4 regions of the Streptomyces speibonae genome follow, and region 2 is predicted to be linked to each of the others. Evidence: riboswitches for the same ligand, from Rfam matches in the RefSeq annotation. Region 2 holds a riboswitch; each other region holds the start of a gene.

Region 1 (4,848 bases), 1.3 Mb from region 2:
ACGGCCTTCGAGAAGCTGACCGCGCTCGCCTACCCGGAGGGCCACCCGTACCACCACACGCCGATCGGCTCGATGGCGGACCTGGACGCGGCCACCCTGGAGGACGCCCGCGCGTTCTTCCGCACCTACTACGCGCCGAACAACGCCGTGCTGTCCGTCGTCGGGGACATCGACCCGGAGCAGACCCTCGCCTGGATCGAGAAGTACTTCGGCTCCATCCCGTCCCACGACGGCAAGCCCGCCCCGCGCGACGGCTCGCTGCCCGACGTCATCGGCGAGCAGCTGCGCGAGGTCGTGGAGGAGGAGGTCCCCGCGCGGGCGCTGATGGCCGCCTACCGGCTGCCGGAGGACGGCACGCGCGCGTGCGACGCCGTGGACCTGGCGCTCACGATCCTCGGCGGCGGCGAGTCCTCGCGGCTCTACAACCGGCTGGTACGGCGCGACCGCACCGCCGTGGCCGCCGGGTTCGGTCTGCTGCGGCTGACCGGGGCCCCCTCCCTGGGCTGGCTGGACGTGAAGACCTCCGGCGACGTGGAGGTGCCGGTCATCGAGGCGGCCATCGACGAGGAGCTCGCCCGGTTCGCCGATCAGGGCCCCACGGCGGAGGAGATGGAACGCGCGCAGGCCCAGTTGGAGCGCGAGTGGCTCGACCGGCTCGGCACGGTCGCGGGCCGCGCCGACGAACTGTGCCGGTACGCCGTCCTGTTCGGCGACCCGCAGCTCGCCCTGACCGCCGTCCAGCGCGTCCTCGAGGTGACGGCGGAGGAGGTGCAGGAGGTCGCCAAGAGCCGCCTGCGCCCCGACAACCGCGCGGTGCTCGTCTACGAGCCCGTCGCCCCGGAGGACGAGGACACCGAGGAAGCCGCCGCGGCCGCCGGCACCGACGAGAACGAGGAGGCGGCGAAGTGACCGAGCTCGCCACGATGGACTTCCACCCCCAGCCGCAGCCGGGCGACGCCAAGCCCTGGGCCTTCCCGGCCCCGGAGCGCGGCCGGCTCGACAACGGCGTCACCGTCCTGCGCTGCGACCGCCCCGGCCAGCAGGTCGTCGCCGTCGAGGTGCTGCTCGACGCGCCCCTGGAGGCCGAGCCGGCGGGGCTCGACGGCGTCGCCACGATCATGGCGCGCGCCTTTTCCGAGGGCACCGACAAGCACTCCGCAGAGGAGTTCGCCGCCGAACTGGAGCGCTGCGGCGCCACCCTGGACGCGCACGCCGACCACCCCGGCGTCCGCCTCAGCCTGGAGGTCCCCGCCTCGCGGCTGCCAAAGGGGCTCGGGCTGCTCGCCGACGCCCTCAGGGCGCCCGCGTTCGCCGACAGCGAGGTCGAGCGGCTCGTCCGCAACCGCCTCGACGAGATCCCGCACGAGCTGGCGAACCCCTCCCGCCGCGCGGCGAAGGAACTGTCCAAGGAGCTCTTCCCGGCGAGTTCGCGCATGTCGCGCCCGCGCCAGGGCACCGAGGAGACGGTCGCCGGCATCGACTCCGCGGCCGTGCGCGCCTTCTACGAGAGCCACGTCCGCCCCGCCACGGCCACCGTCGTGGTCGTCGGCGACCTCGCCGGCGTCGACCTGGACGCGCTGCTCGGCGACACGATCGGCGCCTGGACCGGCTCCCCGGGCCGGCCGCGGCCCGTTCCGCCGGTGGTCGCCGACGACCGCGGCCGGGTCGTGATCGTGGACCGTCCCGGCGCCGTCCAGACACAGCTGCTGATCGGCCGGATCGGCCCCGACCGCCACGACCGCGTGTGGCCCGCCCAGGTGCTGGGCACGTACTGCCTCGGCGGCACCCTCACCTCCCGCCTGGACCGCGTGCTGCGCGAGGAGAAGGGCTACACCTACGGCGTGCGGGCGTTCGGACAGGTCCTCAGGTCCGCCCCCGACGGCACGGGCGCGGCGATGCTGGCCATCAGCGGCTCCGTCGACACGCCGAACACCGGTCCCGCCCTGGACGACCTGTGGAAGGTGCTGCGCACGCTTGCCGCGGACGGGCTCACCGACGCCGAACGCGACGTCGCCGTACAGAACCTGGTGGGGGTGGCGCCGCTCAAGTACGAGACCGCCGCGGCCGTCGCCGGCACCCTGGCCGACCAGGTCGAGCAGCACCTGCCGGACCACTACCAGGCCGACCTGTACCGGCAGTTGGCCGCGACGGGCACCGTGGAGGCCACCGCGGCGGTCGTCAGCGCCTTCCCGGTGGACCGCCTGGTGACCGTCCTGGTCGGTGACGCGGCGCAGATCAAGGCGCCGGTCGAGGCCCTGGGGATCGGTGAAGTCACCGTCGTGACCGCCGAGTAGGCGGCCGCCGGCCGGCACGCGCGCGTGGGCCCTGGTGACGCGAACGTCACCAGGGCCCTCTTATGCCCGAATTGAGGTGGAGGTTGCCTGTCTGCCCTGTGGGATGCGCTACAAAAACCCGGATTCGTTTGGGCGTTGGGAGATGTCCCGCATAGCTTCGTGCGGGCTGTTCGTCGGGCAGTGCGCCGCATCCGCGGCAGCGGACAGCCATCGCCGAGTCCCCGTACGGCGCGAGCCAGGGGAGCCGGGGACCCACACGCAGTCCCTGGGGTGAATCGGGCGCCCGCGCGTACCGCGAGGGGGTCCGTAGGAGACCTTCCTGCTCCGAACCCGTCAGCTAACCCGGTAGGCGAGAGGGAAGGAAAGGACCAGCTGTACATGGCGTTCACCCGCGCCCCGGGGAAGCATCGTCGTCCCAGCCGGACGCAGCGCGGCACCGTCCGCGTGGCGGGCGTCGCGGCCCTCGCCGGCGGTGGAGTCGTCGGCTCCCTCGCGGCCCCCGCGCTCGCCGCCGAACCCGCCGCGGCGCAGACCGGCCTCACTCCCGTCGTCACCCTGGGCGACGCGGTCGCCGACCGGATCGACGCCCAGGCCGCCGCCCAGCACGAGGCCGCGCGTGAGGCGGCCGAGACCGCCGCGCGCAAGGCCGCCGAGCAGGCGGCCCGCGAGAAGGCGGCCGAGGAGGCCGAGGAGGCCCGCGCGGAGAAGGAGCGCGCCGCGCGTGAGGCGGAGCGCAAGCGCCTCAACACCTTCGTCTCCCCGATCCCCGGCTCCTACGTCTCGACCGCCTACGGGAGCGGTGGCGCCGTCTGGTCGTCCGGCACCCACACCGGCATCGACTTCCACGCCGCGAGCGGCACGCCCGTCCAGTCGGTGGGCGTCGGCACCGTCGTCGAGGCCGGCTGGGGCGGCGCGTACGGCAACCAGGTCGTCATCAAGATGAACGACGGCACGTACACGCAGTACGGCCATCTGTCGTCCGTCTCCGTCTCGGTGGGGCAGCAGGTCGCCGCGGGCCAGCAGATCGGCCTCTCGGGCGCCACCGGCAACGTCACGGGCGCGCATCTGCACTTCGAGGCCCGTACCACCGCCGAGTACGGCTCCGACCTCGATCCCGTCGCCTACCTCCGCGGGCACGGCGTGAACCTCTGAGACACGCCCGCCCTGAGAAGCCCCGGCTCCCCGGCCGGGGCTTTCGGCGTTTCGGGGGCGCCTGCTGTCCAAAAAATATGTGTGGATTCCCGGCTGCCGTCGGAAATTCCGGCCGGTTGCAATAGAGTCACGGAACGGACGTCATTCGTCGGCGTTTCACGGGGATTAAGCCGGAGGTCGGTCATGCGTATTCCCGCGCACTCGGTGTGCACGGCGATCCGGGACGACATCGTCGCGGGTGTCCATGAGCGTGGCAGCCGGCTCACCGAGGAACTCCTCGCCCGCCGCTACGGCGTCTCCCGCGTCCCCGTCCGCGAGGCGCTGCGCACCCTGGAGGCCGAGGGCTTCGTGGTCACCCGTCGGCACGCGGGCGCGTGTGTCGCCGAACCGACCGAGCAGGAGGCCGCCGATCTGCTGGAGATGCGCACCCTGCTCGAGCCGCTCGGCGCCGCCCGCGCGGCCCAGCGCCGCACCGAGGCACATCTCAAGGTGCTGCGCGGACTGGTCCGGCTCGGGCAGGAACGGGCCCGTCAGGGCAACAGCGACGACCTGCGGTCCCTGAGCGGCTGGTTCCACGAGACGCTCGCCCAGGCCTCCGGGAGCGCGGCGCTGACGTCGATGCTGACCCAGCTGCGGCACAAGATCACCTGGATGTACACCACCGACGGTCCGGCCGACCCGGTCGAGTACTGGGCGGAGCACGGCGCGATCGTGGACGCCGTGGCGCGGGGCGACGGCGACCGCGCGCGGGCCGTCACGGCGCTGCACACCGAGCGCGCGAGCGCGGGGCACCGCCTGCGGTTCGGCTCCGGCGCCGACCGGGCCGGCCGCACGGAGCGTGTGAGGACCTCGCAACATCCCGTAAACATGCCGAGTCTTCGCCCTTAACACGGGTGCCGTATACAAAGAGGGCGCAATTCTCGGGGGGTTGTTTCTGCTGCCCGTAAAAAGGGGGAACGGGAATGCGGAAAGGCCCGCCCGGTGCATCCCGGGCGGGCCTTTCCGTAAAGCGCGTAATGCGCCGTGCGGCCGCGCGGAGCGGGGCCCGCGCTGCCTGTGCCATTCAGCGCGATTCAGACGGTCTCCGGAAGCTCCTCGAGCCCCTCGGAGACCAGCTTCGCCAGACGGTCCAGGGCGGCGTCCGCCCCTTCCGCGTCCGACGCGAGGACGATCTCCTCGCCGCCCTGGGCGCCCAGGCCGAGCACGGCGAGCATGGAGGCCGCGTTGACGGGGGTGCCCCCGGCCTTGGCGATGGTCACCGGGACGCCTGCGGCCGTGGCGGCTCGGACGAAGATGGAGGCGGGGCGGGCGTGGAGACCCTCGGCCCAGCCGACGTTGACGCGGCGCTCAGCCATGTGTTGCTGCCCTTCGGTGTTCAGGGTTGTCTAGACCAGTTTCCCAC
Region 2 (4,848 bases):
GGAACGCGGGCAGCAGCGCGGGCCGGCCGACCAGGACCGCGGTGAGGAAGGCGGTGAGCCCCGCGCCGTAACCGTACGCCTGTGCCTCCAGGTCGGCCCAGGTCTCCCGGTGGTGGTGCCACACCAGCGCGTGCGGCGTGTAGTGCAGCCGGTACCCCTCGGCGAGGACGCGCACGAACCCGTACAGGTCGTCGCCGCCCCGCGCGGGCGTCCCGGCGCCGGTGGCGGGGTCGAAACCGCCGACGGCACGCAGCACGTCCGCGCGGAACGCCATGTTCGCGCCGGACCCGAAACGGCCCGCGGTGAAGGGGAACAGCGGCTCGTCGCGCGGCGGATTCCGCGGGTCGTACGTCGTCGGCGTGAAGCCCTTGGCGAAGCCGCCGTGGCTCTCCAGCAGCACCTGGGCGGGGGTGCGCAGCCGGGCGGGCAGGATGAGGCCGGTGACACAGCCGAGCCGGGGGTCGGCGGCGAAGGGCGCGGTCAGCTCGGTGAGCCAGCGGGGATCGGCGATCACGTCGTCGTCGGTGAACGCGACCACCTCGCCCCGGGCCGCCGCGAGCCCCGTGTTGTGGGCGATCGCCAGCCCGGGCACCGGCTCGCACACGTACCGCACCCGTTCGCCGTACTTCCGCTCCACCAGCTCACGCGTGTCGCCGGTCACGGGCGCGTTGTCGACGACGACGACCTCGAACCGCGGATGATCCTGCGCGAGCACGGAGTCCAGCGCCCGCCCCAGCTGCCCCGCCCGTTCCCGCGTCCCCACCACGACGGAGACCCGGGGCACTCCGTCACCGCCGGCGGGGACCGGAGCCCCGGCCCCGGGCAGTGCGGGGAAGGCCCGGCGGGCCGCCCGGGTCAGGGTGCTCCTCGGGTCCGCCCCTTCCGGGACGTGGGTCAGGAGGGTGCCCACCGGCCGGCCGGCATGTCTGACCAGGAGGAAGACCTCGCCGTGGGCCGGCGGAGGGCTGCCGGGGCCGGGTCCGGGCGTGGGCCCGGCCCCGTCCGCCGGCAGGTCCACCTCGGCGATCTGCACCGGCTCGACGGCCAGGAACCGGCGTATCTCGTCCCGCGTACGCGCTCGTGCTCTGCCGGACATACGTCCTCCCTCCCCTTCCTCACGAGCGGCGCAGCCGTGCCGCGCCCTTCAGGGTCCGAGTCGCCAGGGACGCCAGGCGCGGGCGGGCGCGGACGAAGGCGTGGGCGCGGCGTGCCGGTTCGCGGCTCAGCCGGTGCAGCGCGGCCCCCGCCCCCGGACGGGTCACCGCCCCCTCGTGGACGGCGCGTTCGCCGGTCTTCAGCGCGTCCTTGTACTCCGCGCGCCCGCGGCCCAGGTCGAGCAGGCCGATGCCCTCGGCCGCCGCCGCCTCGGCCATCCGCAGATGCAGCACGAGCCCCGGCGAGTACTTCGCGAACTCCGGGTCGTACGCCGGGAACCAGCAGGCCAGCACGGTGGCCGAACGCAGGCCGAAGTGCGCGGCGACGGGCCGGTCACCGGCGTACAGGACGGACAGCGTGCCCGTGCACTGCGGGGCCCGGGTCTCGGCGAGCCGGCCCACGAGCCGGGCGATCCACTCGCGCGCGAACCGGTCGCGGCGCCCGGTCCTGCGGTACTGCGCCGACTTCCACGCGACGAGCGCCCGCAGCGCGGCCGGGTCGCGTTCGTCGAAGACGAACCGCACGCCCCCGGCGCGGCGGTCCAGCCGGCGCTCCTTGGCCAGCGTGGTCTTCAGGAACTTCGGCGACTGGGTGCGCAGCACCGACTCGTAGGTCTCGTAGCCCTTCTCCACGTCGATGACGTAGGTGGCGTGCTCCTCGGCCGCGTACGGCACGAACAGGTCCTGCCCGGCCTCGAGGTTGTCGAAGGCGAAGCTCGACACCTTGCAGGCCCGCAGCAGTTCACCGGCGTCCGGGACGAGGCCGGGTGCCAGCACCGCCCCCTGGCAGTCCGACACCCCGAGCCCGATCGCCCGGCCCTGCCCCGCCACGCCACGCTCGTAGGGCAGGAAGCCCACCGGCCGCGCCCCTTCGTACAGCACGGCCACCCGGGCCCGGGGCCGCACCCGGCCCACGGCAATGGCGAACTCCGGTTCCATGAAAGGGCTGCGCGGTGCCTCCGCGGCGGCGCGCAGTTCCCGCCAGCGCTCCCGCTCCCCCTCGCCGAGCTCCTGCGGCCTCAGCTCGCGCACGCGTCCACTGCTCACCTGACCCCCCGATCAAGTCCCCCCTGGACTCTTTGGACGGTACCGCCGGTCCCATCGGGGCGGTAGATAGCGGACGATGTTCTTGCCAAACGGTGAAAGAGTCCTCAACCGGTCCGTACCCGGAGATGACGGAAGGCGAACCGCACCGAAAACGAGCGGATACGGGCACGGTGAATCGGACGGTTGCGTTGTCCGTATTCTCTGATCATGGCCGCACCCACCGCTTTCTCGCTCATCGCCACCGACCTGGACGGGACGCTGCTGCGCGGCGACGACACCCTGTCCGACCGCTCTCTCGCCGCCCTCGCGCGGGTGGAGCGGGCCGGTGCCCGGCACCTCGTCGTCACGGGGCGTCCCGCCCCCCGGGTGCGGCCGCTCCTGGACGATCTCGGCTCCACGGGGCTCGCGGTGTGCGGCCAGGGTGCGCAGGTGTACGACGCCGGCGCGGACCGGCTGCTGTGGTCCGTCACGCTGGACCGGGAACTGGCGGAGACCGCCCTCGGCAAGATCGAGGCCGAGGTGGGGGAGGTGTACGCCGCGGTCGACCAGGACGGGGTCGACGGGCTGACGCTGATCGAGCCGGGCTATCTGATGCCGCACCCGACGCTGCCCGCGGTGCGGGTCGAGCGGCGGCGCGATCTGTGGGAGCGGCCGATCAGCAAGGTGCTGCTGCGCCACCCCCGGTTCACCGACGACGCGTTGGCGGCGGCGGCGCGGGCGGTGGTCGGTTCGCTGGCGACGGTCACCATGTCGGGGCCGGGCACCGTGGAGCTCCAGCCGTGCGGTGTGACCAAGGCGAGCGGGCTCGCGCTGGCGGCCGAGCACCTGGGGCTGAGCCCGGAGCGGACGGTCGCCTTCGGGGACATGCCCAACGACATCCCCATGTTCGACTGGGCGGCGCACGGCGTCGCCATGGCCAACGCGCACCCGGAGCTGAAGGCGGTGGCCGACGAGGTCACCATGTCGAACGAGGACGACGGCGTGGCCGTCGTCCTCGAGCGACTGTTCGGTGGGCCGGCCGTGCTCGGCCGTCAGCGGTCGGCTCAGTACGCGCCGAAGACGTTGTCGATCGAGCCGTAGCGGTCGGCGGCGTAGTTGCAGGCCGCGGTGATGTTCGCGACCGGGTCGTACGGGTCGAAGGCGGTGCCCGGCACGTGGTACGCCTGGAAGGTCGGGTCGATGACCTGGAGCAGGCCCTTCGACGGGGTGCCCTTGGCGGCGTTGGAGTCCCAGAGGTTGATGGCGGCCGGGTTGCCGGAGGACTCGCGCATGATGTTGCGGTGGATGGCGTCGTAGGAGCCAGGGATGCCGTGCTGCGCCATGATGTCCAGCGACTCGCGGATCCAGCCGTCGAGGTTGTCCGGGTACGCGGTCGTGGCGGCGGTGGCCGTGGCGGCCGTCGTGGGCGCCGCGGAGGCGGTGGTGGCGCCGAACAGCGGGAGGGCGACCACGGCGACGCCGGTGCCGGCGACGGCGAGGGAGCGGGCGAGGCGACGGTTGGCGAGGGAGCGGGCGAGGCGACGGTTGCGGAAGCGACGGAGCTGACCGGAAACGGGCATGACTGGGTTCCTCTCCTACGCCTGCGAGGTGAGCTGTCGGGTTCGGGCGGGAGAGTGCCCGGCCGTGCCCCTGGAGGCATGGCTTCACCCCTAGCCGTTCCGGCGCGTGGCCGGCCCGGCGGCTTACCTGGGTCCCCCGCTCCTGCCGTGCGTGAGTTCGTCGGTGGGTGTGATGCGGGCGGTGGCAGGATTCGGCGTCCGCCCGGCAGGCCCGGAACGTATGCGAGAGCAGATGTCGGGAACAAGTACGGGGATCACGCAATCGTCCCTTTGATCTTGGATGGGGCGATTTGGGGTGCTTGATCCTTTGCGGATGCCAAGGGCCAACTCGGTTGCGCGGGAAGGGGAAACGGCGCTCGGGTGCGGGGGTGGGCGCGACGGGGTACGCGTGACCGACGTCACTGATCGCAAGCACCGGGAGCATTTACCGCCAAGGGGAATCCACTTGCCAATTGCGACAAATCGGTCGACCGGCCGGGCAGGATGGACAGTGAGGCGTTATGTCCGGGAAGGAGGGAATTGTCCGTTGCGTGGTCCGTCGCTGTCAGCCGATCGGAAGCACTCGGCTCCCGATCCGGTACCGCACTCCTCGTAACCCCGGGTGGCGGCGGTGATCGAAACATGACCGGATACGCTGACTCGAGTGATGGCAGCGACCTATCGACATTCCGTGTAACCGCCAGTGGACACCAGCAGACAGGAGACCCCTCGTGACCGTCGTCGGGCCGTTCGGGCTGAGCGTGCGGGACCAGGCTCTGGAAGCCGATGTCCAGGCCGGGATGGCGGCTGTCGAGGAAGGGCTGATCGAGGCCACCAAGAGTGAGGTCCCCTTCATCACCGGCGCCGCCCAGCACCTGGTGCGGGCCGGCGGCAAGCGGTTCCGTCCGCTGCTGGTGATGCTCGCCGCCCAGTTCGGCGATCCGTACGCGCCCGGCATCGTGCCGTCCGCCGTGGTCGTGGAGCTCACCCACCTGGCCACGCTCTACCACGACGACGTGATGGACGAGGCCGAGGTCCGCCGCGGAGTCGACAGCGCGAACGCCCGCTGGGGCAACTCCGTCGCGGTCCTCACCGGCGACTTCCTCTTC
Region 3 (4,848 bases), 2.6 Mb from region 2:
CACCCCACACGGGGTCGAACAGGATCCGGTGACTGTCGATCTCCGCGAGCACTCCGGAGTGGCCCATCCAGGTCAGGCGCAGCCCCGTGGCGGGCGGGCGGGAGATGTCGGCGAGGGTGGTCGGGTGCACCGGTATGCCGCCCGTGGGGGTGCGGCGGGACCGGCTGTCCCGGTCGAGGAAGAGCTTGGCCAGGTCCAGCTTCGAGCCCGAGGGACCGATGGTGACGGAGCCGCCCGGGTTCTGGAACACACCGTCCTTGAAGTGCGGGGATCTGCGGATGCGGGCCATGCGCTCACCGCTCGGGTCCACACCGAAGGCTTCGGGCCGCAGGGCACGCGGCCCTGGGCCAAGGAGACGGTAACCGGCCACGCTTCCTCCAAATGGAGTGGGTCAGGCGTTCCATTATGTGGGGACGGTGCGGCACCGCGGCGCGAGCTGCGGACGCGGCCACTGTGACGGGCGGCACACCATGAACACGTCCGTGCATCCTCCGACGCAGTGGCCGGCCGCAGTGTCCAGTCCTCCATGATCATCACGCTGTCGCGCGGGGGTTCACGCCACCGAGGCGATCCGCAGTTTGATGTCGTCCGGGGAGAGGGTGCCCTTGGCGGTCACGTGGTCGCCGGAGGACTCACCGCGCAGACGGCGGCCGATCCATGGCACCAGGTACTCGCGGGCCCAGTGGACGTCGTCGCGGCGGACCTCGAGGGTGCCGCGGACCGGCAGCGGCGGCCAGGGCTGCTCAGGGTCGGCGGGGACCTCGAGGCCGAGGGCCTGTCCGGCGCGGAGCGCCACCCGGGTGTGGCCCTCGGGCGACAGGTGCAGCCGGTCGGCGTCCCAGGCCCTGCGGTCCTGGACGCTCTTGAGGGACCACAGGTCGAGCACCGGGCAGCCGTAGCGGTCGGCGACGGCCCGGACATGTCCGTTGTAGGTGGCGATCTTGCCGCGCAGATGCTTGAGCAGGGGGACGCCGCGGGTGTCGAACCCGGTCGTCACCAGGACCGTGCCGGCCGCGGGCGCGAGCGCGGCGACGGCCCGCTCGAAGCGTTCGGCGACCTCGTCCGGGTCGGTGCCCGGGCGGAGGATGTCGTTGCCGCCCGCACAGAACGAGACCAGGTCGGGGGCGAGTTCCACGGCCCTCGGGAGCTGGTCCGCCACGATCTGGTCCAACAGCTTCCCGCGCACCGCGAGGTTGGTGTACTCGAAGTCACCTTCGGGCCGGCGGTCTGCGAGCAGCACGGCGAGCCGGTCGGCCCACCCGACGAACGCCCCGTCGGGACCGGGGTCGCCGACCCCCTCGGTGAAGCTGTCCCCCAGCGCCACGTACGACCCGATCACTCTTCTGCTGTCACTTCTCGAATCGTCTGCCACAGCAGCTCATGATTCACCCTCGAATGTGACCTACGCGACCGTAGGGGAGGGTTGACGAGCGGTGAGATAAGCCACTCCCACAGTGTCGCCCTGCCGGGAATACACGGGAATACACCGGAGGCCGGACCCGGGGATCGGGGTCCGGCCTTCGGCGCGCGTGTCAGGAAGGTCGCCGCAGGGGGTCAGATGGAGACGCCCTTGGAGCGGAGGTAGGAGATCGGGTCCACGTCCGAGCCGTAGTTCGGGCTGGTCCGGATCTCGAAGTGCAGGTGCGGGCCGGTCGAGTTGCCGGTCGAGCCGGAGAGACCGACCTGCTGGCCGGCGCTCACGGTCTGGCCGGCCGAGACCGACAGCGAGGACAGGTGGGCGTACTGGGCGTAGTAGCCGTCGCTCAGCTTGATGACGACCTGGTTGCCGTACGCGCCGGCCCAGCCCGCGGAGACGACCGTGCCGTTGCCGACCGCCTTCAGGGAGGTGCCGGTCCCGACGCTGAAGTCGACACCGGTGTGGTAGCCGCTGGACCACATGCTGCCGGCCACCTTGTAGGCGGTGCCGATGCCGCCGCCGGGCACCGGGGAGCTGTAACCGGAGGCGGCCTGGTTGGCGGTGGTCTGCTGGGCCGGCTTCTCGGCGGGCTTCTCGGCGGGCTTCTCGGCCTTGGGCGCGGCGGGCTTCTCGGCCTTCGGCGCGGCGGGCTTCGCGGTCGCCGGCGAAGAGGACTTCTTCGGCGTGGCCTTGGCAGCCTCGCCGTCGAGGGTGAGCTTCAGGCCGGGGTGGATGAGCGACGGGTCGTCGCCGACGGCCTCGCGGTTGTCCGCGTAGAGCTGCTTCCAGCCGCCGTCGACGTTCTCCGCCTCGGCGATCTTCGCGAGGTAGTCGCCGGCCTTCACGGTGTACGTGCGGGACTGGTCGCCCTTTTCGGCGGTGGCCTGCTGGCCGGTGACCGAAACGGAAAGTGACTGGGCGGCCTTTTCGGGGGCCGCCTGCGGCGTGGCCGCGTGGGCGCCGGTGGCGCCGAGAAGCGGCAGGGCGAGTGCGGCGCCACCGGTTCCGGCGACGGCGATGGAACGGGTGAAACGCTGAGCCTTGGTACGGCGGTGCTTACCCTTCGCGGGCATGACGAATTCCTCTCCGGCGCCTGCGAGGTGAGCTGTCGGGTTCGGACTGGAGATGTCCGGCCGCGATGTCACGCGGCTTAACCCCAAGCCTGTTCCGGAGACCGGACCAGGCAGTCTTACCTGTGGGTCCCCCGCTCCTGCCGTACACGGGTCAGTGTGTGCGGGCTCCGGGCGGCGGCAGGATTAGGCGTCCGTCCGGATCGGTGGCGAACGTAAGCGACCCGGACGCGAGGGGACAAGCGGAGGTTCCCCGCGAAGGTGCTTTTTCCGTGATCCACAGGAGGAATTGACGTCACCGAGCGTCGATCCCGACGTGGATTGCGTTTCGAATTCCCTTGTCGTTCGCCGTCATTACGTGAGCATGGCGACAACACATCGTCACGGATATGACGATGCTCACGCACCCCATTCCCATCCCCCTTTCTTTCGGGGCGCATTATGGCGAAGTGAATTAATCGGACAGAACGCCTTAATGCTGCTATTACCGGATGCCGGACGCCGCGTGTGGACAACTCATTGCCCCAGGCAGGCATGTCGTATCGTCGAGTGACGCACGCCGACGAGCCGCGGCGGCGGCGCCGAGTGGGAGGAGTCCCCGTGACGCAGCAGATCCCGTCGACCGAACCCGAGCTGGCCGGAGTGCGCAACTTCCGCGACGTGGGCGGACTGCCGACCGTGGACGGTCGGCGGGTGCGGCACGGAGTGCTGTTCCGCAGCGGTCACCTGGCCCACGCGACCGCGGAGGACGCCGTCTTCCTCTCCTCGCTCGGGCTGCACACGATCTTCGACTTCCGCAACGCGGCGGACCAGAAACTGGAAGGGCCGGACGTCGCGCTGCCGGGGGTGCGCAATGTGAACCTGCCGCTCAGCGACCCGGCCGACGGCGCCGAGTTCTGGAAGATGGTCCGCGACGGCGACCTGGACCAGCTGCGCTCGATCCTCGCGGACGGCCAGGGCGCGGACCGGATGATCCACTCCTACCGGACGATCATCAAGGAGCGCACCGCCGAGCACGCCCAGGTGCTGCGCTCACTCGCCGAGGACAGCTTCCCGGCACTGATGCACTGCGCGGCGGGCAAGGACCGGGCGGGACTGTCGGTGGCGGTGACGCTGCTCGCGCTGGGGGTCGAGCGGGAGGCGATCGTGGAGGACTACCTGAAGTCCAACGCCAAGCACCGCCGTTACAAGGTGTACCGCAGCGGCGGCTCCGACTCGGCCTACTCCCCCGAGGTGATGGAGCTGCTCAGCCCGCTGTTCGACGCGCGGGCGGAGTACCTGTCGGCCGCCTTCGACACCGTCGAGGAGACCTGGGGCGGCGTGGACACCTATCTGGAGCGGGGCCTCGGCCTCACCGCCGGGGCCCGGGAGCGGCTGCGCGCGCGCATGCTCGACTGAGGGGAGCCGCGCCGCCCGGCGGCTACTTCTTGGGAGCCATCTCGAACAGGAAGTAGATGAAGGCCGCGAAGACGTGCCCCACCACCACGTAGACGAACAGCCGCACCCACAGGGCCCGGGGGATTTTGTCCTCCATGTCCTTGATGCCCGCGGTGTCCTTGCTGTCCTTGCTGTCCTTGCCGATCTTGCCGGTCATGGCGCCTCTCCGTGGATCGGGCCCAGGCACAGCGCGGCCGTGGGACTCTGCAGCAGGGTGTGGACGAACAGCAGCTCCACCCCGTCGGGGCCGGCCGCGGCGATACGGTGCGGGGTCAGCGAGTCGAAGTGCGCACTGTCACCCGGGTCGAGCCGGTGCAGTACGTCGCCGAGGCGCAGCCGCAGCCGGCCCTTGAGGACGTACAGCCACTCCTCGCCGGGGTGGACGCGCACGATGTCGCCCTGGGAGCCGCGCGGTACATGGACCCGCAGGGCCTGCATGCCGCGCCCGGACGCCCCGGCCGGCCAGTACGTCCAGCCGCCCGCCGCCGTGGGTTCCATGTCGGCGGCGCGGACCACGGCGTCCCGGCCGGCGGCCGCCTCCCCGAGCAGCTCGGAGACCGTCGTACCGTAGATCCCGGCGAGGGAGAGCAGCATCGGCAGCGAGGGCTGGCGCTGTCCGGTCTCCAGCCGGGAGAGATGGGCCGGCGACAGACCGGCCTCGCGGGCCGCGGCCTCGAGGGTCAGGGAGGCCCGTCGCCGCAGGGAGCGCAGCTGGGGCGCGATCGCGGGAAGGGCACCGGCCGGACCGGCCGGCGGCCCGGCGTCGGAGGAGCTCATGCCTCCATTGAGCCGGAGGGAGTGCCTCTGAGGCAATTTTCTTGTCTCAGAGGCAAACACGCTCGGTACGCCGGTCTTCTCCGGTCAGCGCGTGGCGACCGCCTGCTTCACCAGTGCCCGGCCGAACTCCCACATCAGACCGCCGTC
Region 4 (4,848 bases), 1.5 Mb from region 2:
GGAGGCGCTCGGCGCCGTGCTCCTTGATGATCTCCGCGTACTCGCGGCAGGCGGCGAAGGTGCGCTCCAGCGCCTCCGGCGCCAGCCGGCCCGTGCGGTCGACGCCCTGGCCGAGCCGCACGATCGTCATCCGCCGGTCCAGGTCCGTCAGTTCGCCCGTCGCCGGATCGGCGTCGGCCACGAGGAGACGGATGGAGTTCGTACCGCAGTCGATGGCGGCGACCCGGGTCACCGGCCCTCCTCCCGCGCCGTACCGGCCTCGGTCCCGGTCTCCGTCTCGGCCCCGGTCTCCGTCTCGGTCCCGGGAAGGGTCACGCAGGGGCCCTTGCTCCACCACTGCGGCAGCATCGCCAGCGCCTCGTCGCCCAGCGGGTTGACGCCGGGGCCTGCGGCCAGCGAGTGGGCGACCAGGACGTGCAGGCACTTCACCCGGTCCGGCATGCCGCCCGCGCTCGGGAAGTTCTTCAGCTCCTCGATCTCGTCGCGGCGGCGGATGTAGTCCTCGTGCGCCGCCCGGTACGCGGCCGCCAGCACCGGGTCGGTGCCCAGCCGCTCCGTCATCTCCTTCATCACGCCGTTGGCCTCCAGCGTGCCGATCGCGGAGTTCGCCCTCGGGCATGTCAGGTAGTACAGCGTCGGGAAGGGGGTGCCGTCGGGCAGTCTCGGCGCGGTCTCCACGACGTCCGGCTGTCCGCAGGGGCAGCGGTGGGCGATGGCGCGCAGCCCGCGCGGCGGCCGGCCCAACTGCTGCTTGAAGGCCTCGACGTCCGCGTCGGTGGGCTCGGTGCGCGGGGTCGTGGGCGGAGGGGTTTCCATCTGTGTCTCTTCTACGGCTTTCTGCAAAGGGTCACTGGGTCGCTGCGGCGTCGGACTTGTCGACGCCGTCCCAGACGTTCGAGTACCAGGGCCGGTCGGCCGCCTCCAGGTCCGTACGCGACTCCCCGTCCGGGTCCTGGTCGACGACGATGTAGCCGGTCTCGCCGGGCATGACGTAGTGCAGGCGCCGGCGGATCTCCTGCTCGGCGTAGGCGTCGTCCTGCCAGCGCGCCTTCATGTCGCGCAGCCGTTCGACCCGCTGGCGGGTCTCTTCCTGCTCCTGCTCGAGGTCGGCGACGTCCGCCCGCTGGGAGACGTACTGCCGCATGGGGTAGGCCAGGGCCACCACCAGCGAGCAGACCACCAGCACGAGCAGCGCCGCCCGTCCGGTCAGCCGGGAGCGGCGGGCCTGCCGGCGGGTCTGCGAGCGGTAGACCCGGGCGGCGGTCTGCTCGCCGATGAGCCGGATCCTGGTCGCGGTGGAGAAACGGTCCCGGTCCTTCGCCGCCATGATCCCGCCTCTCGTTCCACCGTCACACGCGCGTACGTCCCCGCACACGGTACGGGACCGAGTACGGGGACGTACGTACGACGCCGCCTGCGAACGGGCGCTCAGCCCTCGGAGCGGAACCGCGGGAAGGCGCTGCGGCCGGCGTAGACCGCGGCGTCGTCGAGGATCTCCTCGATGCGCAGCAGCTGGTTGTACTTGGCGACGCGCTCGGAGCGGGCCGGGGCGCCGGTCTTGATCTGGCCGCAGTTGGTGGCGACGGCCAGGTCGGCGATGGTGACGTCCTCGGTCTCGCCGGAGCGGTGGGACATCATGCACTTGAAGCCGTTGCGCTGGGCCAGCTCGACGGCGTCCAGGGTCTCGGTGAGCGAGCCGATCTGGTTGACCTTGACCAGCAGGGCGTTGGCGGCGCCCTCGTCGATGCCGCGCGCGAGCCGCTCGGGGTTGGTGACGAACAGGTCGTCGCCGACGAGCTGGACCTTGTCGCCGAGCTTGGCGGTGATGGTCTTCCAGCCCTCCCAGTCGTCCTCGAACAGCGGGTCCTCGATGGACACGAGCGGGTAGGCGTCGACGAGCTCCGCGTAGTACTCGGTCATCTCGGTGGCCGAGCGCTCCTTGCCCTCGAAGGTGTAGACGCCGTCCTTGTAGAACTCGGAGGCGGCCACGTCCAGAGCCAGGGCGATCTGCTCGCCGGGGGTGTAGCCGGCCTCCTTGATCGCCTCGAGGATGAGGTCGAGGGCGTCGCGGTTGGAGCCGAGGTCGGGGGCGAAGCCGCCCTCGTCGCCGAGGCCGGTGGCCAGGCCCTTGCTCTTCAGGACCTTCTTCAGCGTGTGGTAGACCTCGGCGCCCCAGCGCAAGGCCTCGGAGAAGGACTCCGCACCGATCGGGGCGATCATGAACTCCTGGATGTCCACGTTGGAGTCGGCGTGCGAGCCGCCGTTCAGGATGTTCATCATCGGCACCGGCAGCAGGTGCGCGTTGGGGCCGCCCAGGTAGCGGAAGAGCGGGAGGTCGCTGGCCTCGGAGGCGGCGTGGGCGACGGCGAGCGAGACGCCGAGGATGGCGTTGGCGCCGAGGGAGCCCTTGTTGTCGGTGGCGTCCAGGTCGAACATCGCCTGGTCGATCAGGCGCTGCTCGGTGGCGTCGTAGCCGACGAGCTCCGGACCGATCTGCTCGATGACGGCCAGTACGGCCTTCTCGACGCCCTTGCCCAGGTAACGGCCGGCATCGCCGTCACGGAGTTCGATGGCCTCGAAGGCGCCCGTGGAGGCGCCGGACGGGACGGCGGCACGACCCGTGCTGCCGTCGTCGAGGCCGACCTCGACCTCGACCGTGGGGTTGCCTCGGGAGTCCAGGATTTCCCGGGCTACGACGACGTCGATGGACGGCACGAGCATCTCCTTCTTGGATGTGACGCGGGTGAGCAAGGCCACGAGGGCCCTGCGGGACTGAGCCTAACCGGCTCCGGGCGTTCGGCCACGCTGCCGCCCACCTCATGGACAGAACCGAGCGTAGATTGTTTCTGAACGGAACAAAGTGGTTCCGGGAAACCGTGACCGGAAAGCGACGCACGCACATGACCCCGCCCCGGTGCGTACGGGGGGAGACGCACCGGGGCGGGGAGCCCGTGGGGACGGGGTGGGACCTGCGGCCTTGCCTTACTTCAGGTGCAGCTGCTGGCCCGGGTAGATCAGGTCGGCATCCTGGACGATGTCGTCGTTCAGCTTGAACAGCTCGGTCCAGCCGCCCTCGACGTCGTGCTCCGCGGCGATGGAGCTGAGAGTGTCGCCCTTGACGACCTCGTACTCGCCGTCGCCCTTCTCGACCTTCTTGCCGGTGGGCGTGGTGACGGTCTTCTTCTCGGCCTTCGGCTGGGCCTGCTCGGCGGCCGGGCGCTCGGCGGAGCGGGAGGCCTTCTGCTCGCTCTCGCGGGGCTGGGTGCTCTGCGCGGAGCCGGCCGAGTCGCCGGCGGAGGAGCCGGTGTAGGCGGCGTTGGACAGGTTCTTGCCGCAGACCGGCCAGGCGCCCTTGCCCTGGCCCGCCAGGACCTTCTCGGCTATCTCGATCTGCTGGGCCTTGGTGGCCCGGTCGGCGGTGGCGGCGTACTTGGTGCCGCCGTAGCCGGCCCAGGTGGAGGCGGAGAACTGCAGACCGCCGTAGTAACCGTTGCCGGTGTTGATGGACCAGTTGCCGCCGGACTCGCACTGGGCGACGGCGTCCCACTCGGACGCGGTGGCGGCGGAGGCGTTGCCGGCCGCCATCAGCGGGGCGGCGACGGCGGCGGAGGCGACGCCGGCGACGGCGATCGCGCGGGTGGCCTTGGACGGACGACGGTGCTTGCCCTTGCCGGAAAACAGCATGGATGGATCCCCTCACCGACGCCTGCGAGGTGAGCTGTCGGGTTCGGGCCGGTTGAGTTGCCCGGCCGCGTCCCTCCCGGGAGGCGGCTCCACCCCAAGCCCGAACCGGTGTCAATCACCGGAAAGGGCACTTACCTTGGGTCCCCCGCTCCTGCCTACGGCGCATGACGCGACGACTGTTCCCGTGTCGCCGCCGGCAGGATTCGGCGTGGCGGCAACCGGGGCCCGCGATGGCGAGCGGTCACGACCGTAGTCACGGATTTCGCGGAATATCAAAGACGATCACGGCTTCTGAGACCTATCTCTCACAGCCTTTAAACCGGACATTCAGCGCGAAACATGACTCCAACTGACCTTCCGGCCGGGCGATTTCGGATGCCGCTTTTCGCCCGGTTCGACCGTGCCGCCACACTCCTGACCGGCTGGATCTAGCCCAGGTCGATGCCGATGAGCTGAGCGTTCACGGTGTGCAGCGCGCGCCATCCGTCGTCGGCCGCAAGGGAGTCGGTGAGGGACGCCGCGCTGTCACCGGTGTCCGCTGCCGAGGAGCCGGTCCCCGCACTGCCCCAGGCGTCGAGTCCGCGTGCGTGCCGGCCGGACGACTCGGACTCGCCCTCCTCGCCCTCGCCCTCGTCGGCGCTCGCGCCGCGGTGGCGGCCGGCGCCCTCGTCGCTGTCCGCCGAAGAACGGTCGCTCTGCTCCGCCTTGTCCGCCTTGTCGCCGTCGGACGTGGCCGAGGCGGAGGGGGAGGCGCTGCCGCCCGGGCTCTTGTCGCCGTCCTCGTCACTGCTCGACGGACTGCTCGACGGGGTCGACTTGCCGGGTTCACCCGATTCGTCACCCGAACCCTCCGGGGTCTCCTTGCCCCTGTCCGTGCCGTACGAATCGTCGGAGGGCGTGTAGGAGGGCGAGGAGGACGTACGGCCCGTTCCCGACGATCCGGACGAGTTCGACGAGCCGGACGTGCCGGTGTCGACGTCGGCCGCGGGAGAGTCCTGGTTCAGACCGGAGAGCAGGCCGCAGGTGCGCCAGGCCCCGACGCCCTGGTCGGCGAGGATCGCCTCGGCCACGGCTATCTGCTGGCCGCGGCTGGCCTGGTCGGCGCTGGGCGCGTAGTCGAGGCCGCCGTACTTCTCCCAGTCCTCCTGGGTCAGCTGCAGGCCG

What was found. Region 2 has a riboswitch for cyclic di-AMP ahead of AC5L3C_RS15350 (transglycosylase SLT domain-containing protein). Riboswitches for the same ligand answer to the same signal wherever they lie in the genome.
Region 1: it holds a riboswitch for cyclic di-AMP, as region 2 does, so the genes downstream of both, AC5L3C_RS09170 (M23 family metallopeptidase) here and AC5L3C_RS15350 (transglycosylase SLT domain-containing protein) in region 2, are expected to answer to the same signal.
Region 3: it holds a riboswitch for cyclic di-AMP, as region 2 does, so the genes downstream of both, AC5L3C_RS03385 (M23 family metallopeptidase) here and AC5L3C_RS15350 (transglycosylase SLT domain-containing protein) in region 2, are expected to answer to the same signal.
Region 4: it holds a riboswitch for cyclic di-AMP, as region 2 does, so the genes downstream of both, AC5L3C_RS22445 (LysM peptidoglycan-binding domain-containing protein) here and AC5L3C_RS15350 (transglycosylase SLT domain-containing protein) in region 2, are expected to answer to the same signal.

The regions. Positions count from the first base shown of each region.
Region 1 is NZ_OZ480260.1:2,087,294-2,092,141, reverse strand. Features, by position in the region: gene AC5L3C_RS09180 (M16 family metallopeptidase) at 1-909, shown strand, start outside; gene AC5L3C_RS09175 (M16 family metallopeptidase) at 906-2,294, shown strand; cyclic di-AMP (ydaO/yuaA leader) riboswitch at 2,496-2,661, shown strand; gene AC5L3C_RS09170 (M23 family metallopeptidase) at 2,673-3,446, shown strand; gene AC5L3C_RS09165 (GntR family transcriptional regulator) at 3,630-4,334, shown strand; gene AC5L3C_RS09160 (HPr family phosphocarrier protein) at 4,520-4,801, opposite strand.
Region 2 is NZ_OZ480260.1:3,427,634-3,432,481, reverse strand. Features, by position in the region: gene AC5L3C_RS15365 (glycosyltransferase family 2 protein) at 1-1,096, opposite strand, end outside; gene AC5L3C_RS15360 (GNAT family N-acetyltransferase) at 1,116-2,201, opposite strand; gene AC5L3C_RS15355 (HAD family hydrolase) at 2,409-3,281, shown strand; gene AC5L3C_RS15350 (transglycosylase SLT domain-containing protein) at 3,245-3,760, opposite strand; cyclic di-AMP (ydaO/yuaA leader) riboswitch at 3,764-3,933, opposite strand; gene AC5L3C_RS15345 (polyprenyl synthetase family protein) at 4,471-4,848, shown strand, end outside.
Region 3 is NZ_OZ480260.1:821,088-825,935, forward strand. Features, by position in the region: gene AC5L3C_RS03375 (MBL fold metallo-hydrolase) at 1-370, opposite strand, end outside; gene AC5L3C_RS03380 (SGNH/GDSL hydrolase family protein) at 554-1,339, opposite strand; gene AC5L3C_RS03385 (M23 family metallopeptidase) at 1,555-2,490, opposite strand; cyclic di-AMP (ydaO/yuaA leader) riboswitch at 2,493-2,657, opposite strand; gene AC5L3C_RS03390 (tyrosine-protein phosphatase) at 3,088-3,885, shown strand; gene AC5L3C_RS03395 (DUF6126 family protein) at 3,908-4,021, opposite strand; gene AC5L3C_RS03400 (helix-turn-helix domain-containing protein) at 4,078-4,701, opposite strand; gene AC5L3C_RS03405 (aspartate aminotransferase family protein) at 4,786-4,848, opposite strand, start outside.
Region 4 is NZ_OZ480260.1:4,950,962-4,955,809, reverse strand. Features, by position in the region: gene AC5L3C_RS22465 (Ppx/GppA phosphatase family protein) at 1-232, opposite strand, end outside; gene AC5L3C_RS22460 (DUF501 domain-containing protein) at 229-816, opposite strand; gene AC5L3C_RS22455 (FtsB family cell division protein) at 848-1,327, opposite strand; gene eno (phosphopyruvate hydratase) at 1,429-2,715, opposite strand; gene AC5L3C_RS22445 (LysM peptidoglycan-binding domain-containing protein) at 2,983-3,684, opposite strand; cyclic di-AMP (ydaO/yuaA leader) riboswitch at 3,689-3,857, opposite strand; gene AC5L3C_RS22440 (transglycosylase family protein) at 4,113-4,848, opposite strand, start outside.